One region of the Streptomyces sp. NPDC037301 genome, then DNA from elsewhere that is predicted to be linked to it. Evidence: riboswitches for the same ligand, from Rfam matches in the RefSeq annotation. Region 1 holds a riboswitch; each other region holds the start of a gene.
What was found. Region 1 has a riboswitch for cyclic di-AMP ahead of ACZ7IB_RS23440 (M23 family metallopeptidase). Riboswitches for the same ligand answer to the same signal wherever they lie in the genome.

Region 1 (2,192 bases):
CCGGCGGGGACGACCCTGCTCCTCTACACCGACGGTCTCTCCGAGGCGCGGAACGCCGATGGGGTCTTCTACGACCCGGCGGCCCGGCTGCGCGGGCGGATCTTTCCGGGGCCCGAGGAGCTGCTGTCCGCGCTGACCGATGACGTGCGGCTGCACACAGGCGGCGAGACGACCGACGACATGGCGCTGCTCGCGGCCGTACGTCCCGCGGAAGGGCAGCCGGACCGGCGCAGGACCGTGAAGATCGTGGGCCTGGAAACGATGTGACGGGTGGGGCGGGGGCTCCGCGTGGATCGGATGCTTCGTGCGGGCCGGATGCTTCGTGCCGGCCGGGTGCCTCGTGCGGGCCGGGTGTTTCGCGCGGTTTGGGTGCGCGGCCTTGGGTACGGGATGCCACCGTACGTAACCGATAGGCGTCGCTCCGCATAACATTTGACGCAACGTCAGAAACCGGGTAATGACTGAGGGGCGATCAACTCGTCCGATTCCACCCGGTTGTGTCCCGTAAAGTCCAGGCCAAAGACCTGAACGATCAGTGGGAACAGCTTGGAATCGGACCCGTGTGTCTATTAACGTTCGATAACGCAGCGCGGTCGTCCCAGCCGTCGTCAGTGGCGGCACCGTGCGCGAGCGCCGAATTCCGCAAGGGAACCGGGGAACCACCTACATGGGGTGAATCGGACACCTGTGTCTCGTGAGAGGCAGAGGGGCCCGTAGGAGACCTTCCTGCTCCGAACCCGTCAGCTAACCCGGTAGGCGAGAAGGAAGGAAAGGAGTGCGCCCCCGTGGCGTCCAACAAGCCTGCCCCCGAGGCCCCCTCTCGGTTCAACCCCGAGTTCAGTTCCGACTTCGGCGCCGACTTCGGAACCGATTTCGGCTCCGACTACGGAACCGCCGGGACGGGAACGGCGTTCGGCGGCGACTTCGCCGGTGAGTTCGGCAGCGATTTCCGCGCCGACGGCAACGCTGAGCCCGACAGAAGCTGGGACGAGTGGAACCCCACCGAGGAGTCCGTCCGCCCCGTACGCGGCAAGCACCGCATCGCCAAGCAGCGCAACGGACTTGCCCGTAGCTCCACGGTGCTCGGGGTCGGTGTCATCGCGGCAGTCGGCGCGAGCGGCATGGCCACCGCGCAGAGCAAGCCGCCGGTCTCCATCTCCCTTCCCGACTCCATCTCGGACAACCTCCCCGACGCCAAGTCCCTTCCCGGCGTGGGCTCCCTGTTCTCCGGTGAGTCCGAGGCCGACAAGGCCGAGGCCGCCGCCGCTGCCGCCCCGCTCACCACCGCCGGCCTCACCGCCGCCGAGGCCGAGCAGGGCACGATGGACGCGGGCGAGGCACTCCGCGCCCGCATCCTCCAGCAGGCCGAGCAGCAGCGGGACGCCGCCGACGCCGAGGCCAAGGCGGCGCAGGAGAAGGCGGCCGCGGAGAAGGCCGCCGCCGAGGCCAAGAAGCAGCAGGACGCGGCCGAGGCCAAGGCCGCCGCCGAGAAGAAGAAGGCGGAGGAGGAAGCCAAGGCGAAGGCCGAGGCCCTGCGGCTCGCCAAGCTCGCCGCCAGCTACGCCATCCCGACCTCCTCGTACACGATCACCTCGACCTTCGGCCAGGCCGGCCCGATGTGGTCCTCCGGCCACCACACCGGCCTCGACTTCGCGGCGCAGGCCGGCACCCCGATCAAGGCCGTACACGGCGGCACCATCAAGTCGGCAGGCTATTCCGGTTCGTACGGCTACCGCACGGTGCTGGAGCTCGACGACGGTACGGAGCTGTGGTTCTGCCACCAGTCCTCGATCGGCGTCAGCGTCGGCCAGAAGGTCACCACCGGTGAGACCATCGGCCGGGTCGGCGCGACCGGCAATGTCACGGGCGCGCACCTCCACCTGGAGGTCCACACCCCCGACGGTACGGGCATCGACCCGATGGCCTGGCTGCGCGACAAGGGCCTCAACCCCTGATCCGCCGGCCGCCTCCCGGCCTTCGTGATCCGAGCCGGTTCGCAGGCCGTTGAACCCCGGCAGTCCTGACGCTCACCCCCCGACGTCAGGGCTGCCGGTCTGCCGGAATAGCGGACCCGCCGGAGTCCGTTGATCGAGATATGACTTCTCTTCGTAAGCTGGGCCCTTCCGACCTCCAGGTCTTCCCGCTCGCCCTGGGTGGCAACGTCTTCGGCTGGACCGCCGACGAGGCGCAGT
Region 2 (2,192 bases), on a different contig from region 1:
GAGGAGACGGTGGAGCGGATCGACTCGGCGGCTGTGCGTGCCTTCTTCGACGCCCACGTCCGGCCGTCCACCGCGACCGCCGTGGTCGTCGGTGACCTCACCGGCATCGACCTGGACGCCCTGCTCGCCGACACTCTCGGTGACTGGTCGGGAGACACCGCGGAGCCTCGTCCCGCCCCGCCGATCACCGCCGACGACACCGGCCGAGTGGTGGTCGTCGACCGTCCGGGCGCGGTGCAGACGCAGCTGCTGATCGGCCGGATCGGCGCCGACCGGCACGACAGCGTGTGGCCGGCCCAGGTGCTGGGCACGTACTGCCTGGGCGGCACGCTCACCTCTCGGCTGGACCGTGTGCTGCGCGAGGAGAAGGGCTACACCTACGGCGTACGGGCCTTCGCCCAGGTGCTGCGGTCGTCGGCCCCGGATTCCGCCTCGGGGGCGACCGGTGCCGCGATGCTCGCCATCAGCGGATCGGTGGACACGGAGTCCACGGGACCGGCGCTGAAGGACCTGTGGACGGTCCTGCGGACCCTGGCGGCCGAGGGGCTGACCGATGAAGAGCGTGAGACGGCCGTGCAGAACCTCGTGGGTGTCGCACCGCTGAAGTTCGAGACGGCGGCCTCGGTCGCGGGCACTCTCGCCGACCAGGTCGAGCAGCACCTCCCGGACGACTACCAGGCACAGTTGTACGCCCGGCTCGCGGAGACCGGCACGGTCGAGGCGACCGCTGCGGTGGTCAACGCCTTCCCGGGTGACCGGCTGGTCACGATCCTCGTCGGTGACGCGTCACAGATCGAGGAGCCGGTCCGGGCCCTGGGTATCGGAGAGGTGTCGGTGGTCGCCGGCTGACGGGCATACCCGTCGTGGACACCGGCCGGCCGGCCGGGCCGAGGCGGGCGACCCCCGCCCGGCCGGCCCCTTGCGTGTGACAGTCCACCGGTCGACTTTCACGTTCGACCGAGCACCGAAGGCAACGGTCGGTCCACCGATCCGTCATAGTCCGCATATCGGGACAGAAGGAAGACTCCTGTGAGTGAAATCTCGCCGGAGTCTTCCTTTTTGTTCTTTTTAGTCGAAAGGTTGCCTGTCTGCCCTGTGGGATGCGCTACAAAACGGGCTGTCCGTTTGGTGAATGCAAGTGACCCCGCTTAGCGTCGGCCGGGCTGTCCGTCACTCGTATGCCGCATCCGTGACGTACCGGGCAGTCATCGCCGAGTCCCCGTCAGGCGCGAGCCTGGGGAGCCGGGGACCCATGCAGTCCCTGGGGTGAATCGGATGCCTGAGCCCGGATGAGGTCAGGGCGTCCGTAGGAGACCTTCCTGCTCCGAACCCGTCAGCTAACCCGGTAGGCGAGAAGGAAGGAAAGGATCAGCCACTTCATGGCGTTCACCCGTGCCACCGGGAAGCATCGTGCCCCGAGTCGACTGACGCGCAGCAGCGCGAAGATCGCCGGCGTCGCCGCTCTGGCCACCACCGGCGTCATAGGCGGCATGGCCTCTCCGGCCCTCGCCGCGGACTCCTCCGTCAACGAGACCGGTCTGAACCAGGTCATCGCCATCGAGGGCGCCCTCGCCGACCAGATCGACGCCCAGGCCGACGCGCAGAAGCACCAGGCCGATGTCGCGGCGAAGGCGAAGGCGGAGGCCCAGCGGAAGGCCGAGGCCAAGAAGAAGGCCGAGGCGAAGGCCAAGGCCGACGCGAAGCGCGCGGCCGAGGCGCGCGCCGAGAAGGCCCGCGCCGCCCGGTCCGCCGAGCGCACCCGCCTGGGGTACTTCCAGCTCCCGGTCGCCGGTTCGTACGTCACCACCGGCTACAAGTCCAGCGGCTCGCTCTGGTCCTCCGGCAGCCACTCGGGCATCGACTTCCACGCCGCGTCCGGCAGCTCCGTCGTCGCCGTCGGTGCCGGCACGGTCGTCGAGGCCGGCTGGGGGGGCGCGTACGGCAACAACATCGTGCTCCGGATGACGGACGGCACGTACACGCAGTACGGCCACCTCTCCTCGATCGGCGTCTCCGTCGGCCAGAGCGTCGGCGCGGGCCAGCAGATCGGCCTCTCCGGCTCGACCGGCAACTCCACCGGCCCGCACCTTCACTTCGAGGCCCGGACCACGCCGTCGTACGGCTCCGACATGGACCCCGTCGCGTACCTGCGCGCCCACGGCGTCAACGTCTGACCGACGCTCCACCCGCAG
Region 3 (2,192 bases), on a different contig from region 1:
GGCGCTCCCGGCCGGCGGCACGCACTGCCCGGCGCCAGGGTCGTCGTGCAGCAGCCCGGGCTCACCGAGCCGGTTCAGGGCCAGCCTTCCGATCTGGAGATCGAGGCACAGGAATTGGAACGGGTCCGCGAGATGATCACCACACTGTTGGCCCGTCACACGGGCCGCAGCGCAGAGCAGATCGCCACCGACATCGAGCGCGACCTCATCCTCGACGCGGCGGGCGCCAAGGCGTACGGTCTGGTGGACCACATCATGGAGACCCGGAAGTCGTCACTCCCGCCGCACAGCGCGAGGTGAACGCCCGATGCAGCCACCGGAGTTGCCGCCGCTCCCCGCACTGACGCGCGCGGAGGGGGAGTTCATCGACTGCTACCTCGAAGTCCTGGACCAACTGGGCCGGATCAACCCGGCACGCGGCAGCGACACCTACGGCGCACTGCGCGCCGCACAGGCACTGGCCTCACGGGCGGGCGCGCTGCGGGATGCCCTCGCATTGATGCATGAGCGCGGCGAGGCGCAGATCCACGCCGCCACCTTGGCGCGGGCGCTGCGCGTACTGGACGGGGAACGGCGGGCCGGACGCGTCACCGTACCCCCCGCTCAGACGAGTTGAGCAGCCCACTTCGTCTCCCACCCCGGCCGGCTCCGGCCAACTCCCCCTGCCCTCACCTCCGACGGGGTTTGCTCAACTCACTCCGTCCCCGACTCCGACGGACTTCGCTCAACTCCCCTGCGCGACACGCCCGGCAGGCACATCAAAATTCCTAGCTCGTTCGGCGTAGGGATTCCCCCTCACGGGCGATATCTCAACTTGCGTTTTCTGCGAGAACAGTGATCGGAATCCCTCCCTCCATCCCTGGTGCGAGACCGGTCCGAGTGACCTGCACGGTCTTCGAAATCACCAGCCCCACCCAAACGGGCCATTCGTGAGGAGACTCACATATCGTCGCTTTCACTCGGAAATCCGGCAGTCGGTGCGTCAAGATCCCTGGGACGACAAGCCCCCGCCACCGCGACGGGGCGGTCCGGGCGGACGCCGAGTCCTGCCGCCGTCCGGATGCCTGGTCGACAGAAGTGGATCGGCAGGAGTGGAGGACCCGAGCACAACGGGTCGACCGGAACACCGGTCGACCCTCGGGGTGAAGCCGCCGAGCGCGGCCGGGCAACTTCGCCAGCCCGAACCCGACAGGTCATCCTTCACAGGCGGCTGACGAAGGGTTGCGCATGGCTGCGCAGGTTCATGTCCCGTCTCTGCTCGCCCGGGCCGGCACGGCCTCGGTTCTGACACTGGCCGCCGTCGGCGGCACCATGCTTGCCCCGGGCGCCACGCCCCAAGCCCAGGCAGCGGCACTCTCGATGAAGGCACTCAACATCGCCGCGTCGAAGAAGGGATCGCCGTACGGGTGGGGGGCCACCGGCCCCAACCGCTTCGACTGCTCGGGTCTGACGGTCTATTCGTTCAAAAAGGCGGGCAAGAAGCTCCCCCGCACGGCCCAGCAGCAGTACAACAAGACCCGCCATATCTCGGCCTCGCACAGGCAACGCGGCGATCTGGTCTTCTTCCATTACGGCCGCAGCATCTACCACGTGGGGATCTACGCCGGTAAGGGCAGGATCTGGCACTCGCCGAGGACCGGCGCGGTGGTCCGGCTGGAGAAGATCTGGACGAAGAGCGTCTATTACGGGCGGGTCCGCTGATGCCTGTCCGGCGCATCAGGCCCGCGCCCCCGGCCGTGATCCACCGGACAGGCCCGGGTCTCCGCCGCTGACCCGCTCGTTCCTCAGTGCAGCAGGGAGCCGGACACCAGCACCAGCCCCAGACCGGTGAGCGCCGCGCCGCTGCCGCCCTCGATGGCGCGGGCGGTACGCGGCCGGCGCAGCCACCGGCCCAGCCGGTCCACCAGGAGGGCCACGGCGGGAAACCAGATCAGCGCAAGCAGCACCACGATCATTGCGAGCAACAAGGTCCTCGGGAGCGGCGGCTGCCCGTCGGGAACGAACTGCGGCAGCAGACTCAGGAAGAGCACCGGCGCCTTGGGATTCAGGGCGTTGGTGAGGAAGCCCTGGCGCAGTGCGCGTACCGTTCCCTGCCCTGCTGGTTCGCCCTCGGCCTCGCCCGCCCTGCCCGTGGTGCGGCGCCGAGCCGCGTACAGGGCACTGATGCCGAGACAGAGGACGTAGGCCCCGCC
Region 4 (2,192 bases), on a different contig from region 1:
GTGGCCCAGCTGTGCGGTCATCTCCGGCCTCGCGGTGGACGGGACGCTGCCGGGTGTCGACCCGGGGTCCGCACCCTCCTCCGAGCCGACACAGAGCGCGGAGCCGGCTGACGGTGCGTCGGCGGCCCCGTCCGATGACGCCGCGCCGTCGGGCAGGGCCTCGGACGGTACGGGCGGCTCGAAGGGCTCGAGCGCCGCCGACAAGTCGGCCGACAAGGCCAGGACGTCCGCGAAGCCTCCGGCCACCGCGCCGGCCACTCCGTCCTCCGGGGTGCCCGATTCGTCCGGCTCATCCGGTTCATCCGATTCGTCCGACGGTGTCGGTGGCAAGCACCGCGGCGCGCCGGCCCCCGAAGGGAGCCGGGATGCGTACGGCGTTGACCGCGAGTCGGGCCGCCACGCCTCCCGCGGTGACGCCGACGCGCGCGACGCGGGCGCTTCGGTCGCCGACGGTACGTACACCGTGCACCCCGGCGACAACCTCTGGGCGATTGCTGACGCACAGAAGGTTTCCGGTGGCTGGCCCGCACTCTACGAGGCCAACAAGGATGCCGTCGGCTCCGACCCGGACCTCATCCTCCCTGGCCAGAGCCTCGATCTCGATGTGAAGGCCGAGTGAGGTCGGTCTGAAAATCGGTTAAAAAGGCCTCAAAAACTGGGGTAGTTCAGAGACCTATGTCCGCTTATGTGTAAGTGAGACATGGGTCTCTTTGCGTCAACTGGCGTGTCGCGTCCGGGTAACCCTTCTGCACCGCCCCCACCTGCGAAAACGACGGTTCCTCAGATGCAAGTAGGGGAAGATTGTCCGATGTGTCCGTCTTTGAATGTGAGGGTTGCGTATGTTTACGGTCGGAACCGCTCGCACCGCGGGCCCCGTCGACCGTCACGCCGAATCCTGCCGTCGGTCGAAGGGAACAGACGCGTAAAGCGCCGTAGGCAGGAGCGGGGGACCCAGGTAAGCGCCGGGCCCGATCGTCGAAAGACGCATCAGGACCGGCTTGGGGTGAAGTCGCGTGCTAGGACGTGCGACCGGGCAACTCACTTGGCCCGAACCCGACAGCTCACCTCGTAGGCGTCGGTGAGGAGAAGTTCCATGCTGCTTTCCAGCAAGGGCAAGCACCGCCGCCCGTCCAAGGCCGTCCGTATCGCCACGCTCGCCGGTGTCGCCGGTACCGCTGTCGCCGTACCGCTGATGGGCGCGACCGGCGCCTCCGCCGCCTCTGTCGCCACCTGGGACGCCGTCGCCCAGTGCGAGTCCGGTGGCAACTGGTCCATCAATACCGGTAACGGCTACTACGGCGGTCTGCAGTTCTCGCAGTCCAGCTGGGCCGCCGCCGGTGGTACGCAGTACGCCTCCCGTGCCGACCTGGCCACCAAGGCTCAGCAGATCGCCACCGCCGAGAAGCTCCTCGACATGCAGGGGCCGGGTGCCTGGGGCTGCGCCGGTGCCGGCAACCTGACCAACGACGGTGTCGACCCGGGCGTCGACACCGGCTCCTCCTCGAACTCCACCTCCAGCTCCAACGCCACCGAGCAGAAGAGCACCCCGGCCGCGCCGAAGCGGCAGGCCCAGCCGGAGAAGACCGAGCGCACCGAGGCCCCGGCCGCCTCCCGTTCGGACCGCTCCGCCGCCCCGCAGGCCGAGAAGACCGTCACCACCCCGACCGGCGAGAAGGTCAAGAAGGGCGACGGCGAGTACAAGGTCGCCTCCGGCGACTCCCTGAGCAAGATCGCCGCCGACCACAAGGTCAAGGGCGGCTGGCAGCAGCTGTTCGAGCTGAACAAGGACATCGTCAAGGACGCCGACCTGATCTACCCGGGTCAGCAGCTCCACCTGACGAAGTAGTTCAGGCTCACTCCCCCCGAGCACCCCGGCCCGGCGCGCAATCCCCCGTACGCGCCGGGCCGGGGTTTCTGCGTGACGCGGCACCTCTGTCCGATACGCCGCCTCCACGTGTGGTGCGTCACCCCTGTACAGAGGGAGCCCCGTGTGCCGCACAGGGGGTGTTGGCTATGGGTGATCGTTCAACTGTTGTAGTTGCTGATCAGTAAAATTCTGACCGTTTGCCCGGCAATGCTCGCTCTTGGGTCCTTTTTCGTCCCAGGGGACGGGCGGTCGTCCGACTGAGCGGGCCGGGCCGGTTAGGCTCTTGTCGCAAGGCCAAAGTGACCCTGCACAACCAGTGTCATAT

Region 2: linked by a shared signal. The riboswitch ahead of ACZ7IB_RS31900 (M23 family metallopeptidase) and the one ahead of ACZ7IB_RS23440 (M23 family metallopeptidase) in region 1 are both predicted to bind cyclic di-AMP.
Region 3: linked by a shared signal. The riboswitch ahead of ACZ7IB_RS23640 (C40 family peptidase) and the one ahead of ACZ7IB_RS23440 (M23 family metallopeptidase) in region 1 are both predicted to bind cyclic di-AMP.
Region 4: linked by a shared signal. The riboswitch ahead of ACZ7IB_RS28530 (transglycosylase family protein) and the one ahead of ACZ7IB_RS23440 (M23 family metallopeptidase) in region 1 are both predicted to bind cyclic di-AMP.

What each region holds. Positions count from the first base shown of each region.
Region 1 is NZ_JBVJWD010000014.1:193,580-195,771, forward strand. It holds gene ACZ7IB_RS23435 (PP2C family protein-serine/threonine phosphatase) at 1-267, shown strand, start outside; cyclic di-AMP (ydaO/yuaA leader) riboswitch at 622-774, shown strand; gene ACZ7IB_RS23440 (M23 family metallopeptidase) at 786-1,955, shown strand; gene ACZ7IB_RS23445 (aldo/keto reductase) at 2,096-2,192, shown strand, end outside.
Region 2 is NZ_JBVJWD010000026.1:14,841-17,032, forward strand. It holds gene ACZ7IB_RS31895 (M16 family metallopeptidase) at 1-849, shown strand, start outside; cyclic di-AMP (ydaO/yuaA leader) riboswitch at 1,200-1,366, shown strand; gene ACZ7IB_RS31900 (M23 family metallopeptidase) at 1,380-2,174, shown strand.
Region 3 is NZ_JBVJWD010000015.1:31,921-34,112, forward strand. It holds gene ACZ7IB_RS23630 (ATP-dependent Clp protease proteolytic subunit) at 1-300, shown strand, start outside; gene ACZ7IB_RS23635 (hypothetical protein) at 308-616, shown strand; cyclic di-AMP (ydaO/yuaA leader) riboswitch at 1,052-1,224, shown strand; gene ACZ7IB_RS23640 (C40 family peptidase) at 1,228-1,701, shown strand; gene ACZ7IB_RS23645 (LysE family translocator) at 1,785-2,192, opposite strand, start outside.
Region 4 is NZ_JBVJWD010000020.1:105,362-107,553, reverse strand. It holds gene ACZ7IB_RS28535 (transglycosylase family protein) at 1-619, shown strand, start outside; cyclic di-AMP (ydaO/yuaA leader) riboswitch at 919-1,090, shown strand; gene ACZ7IB_RS28530 (transglycosylase family protein) at 1,094-1,846, shown strand.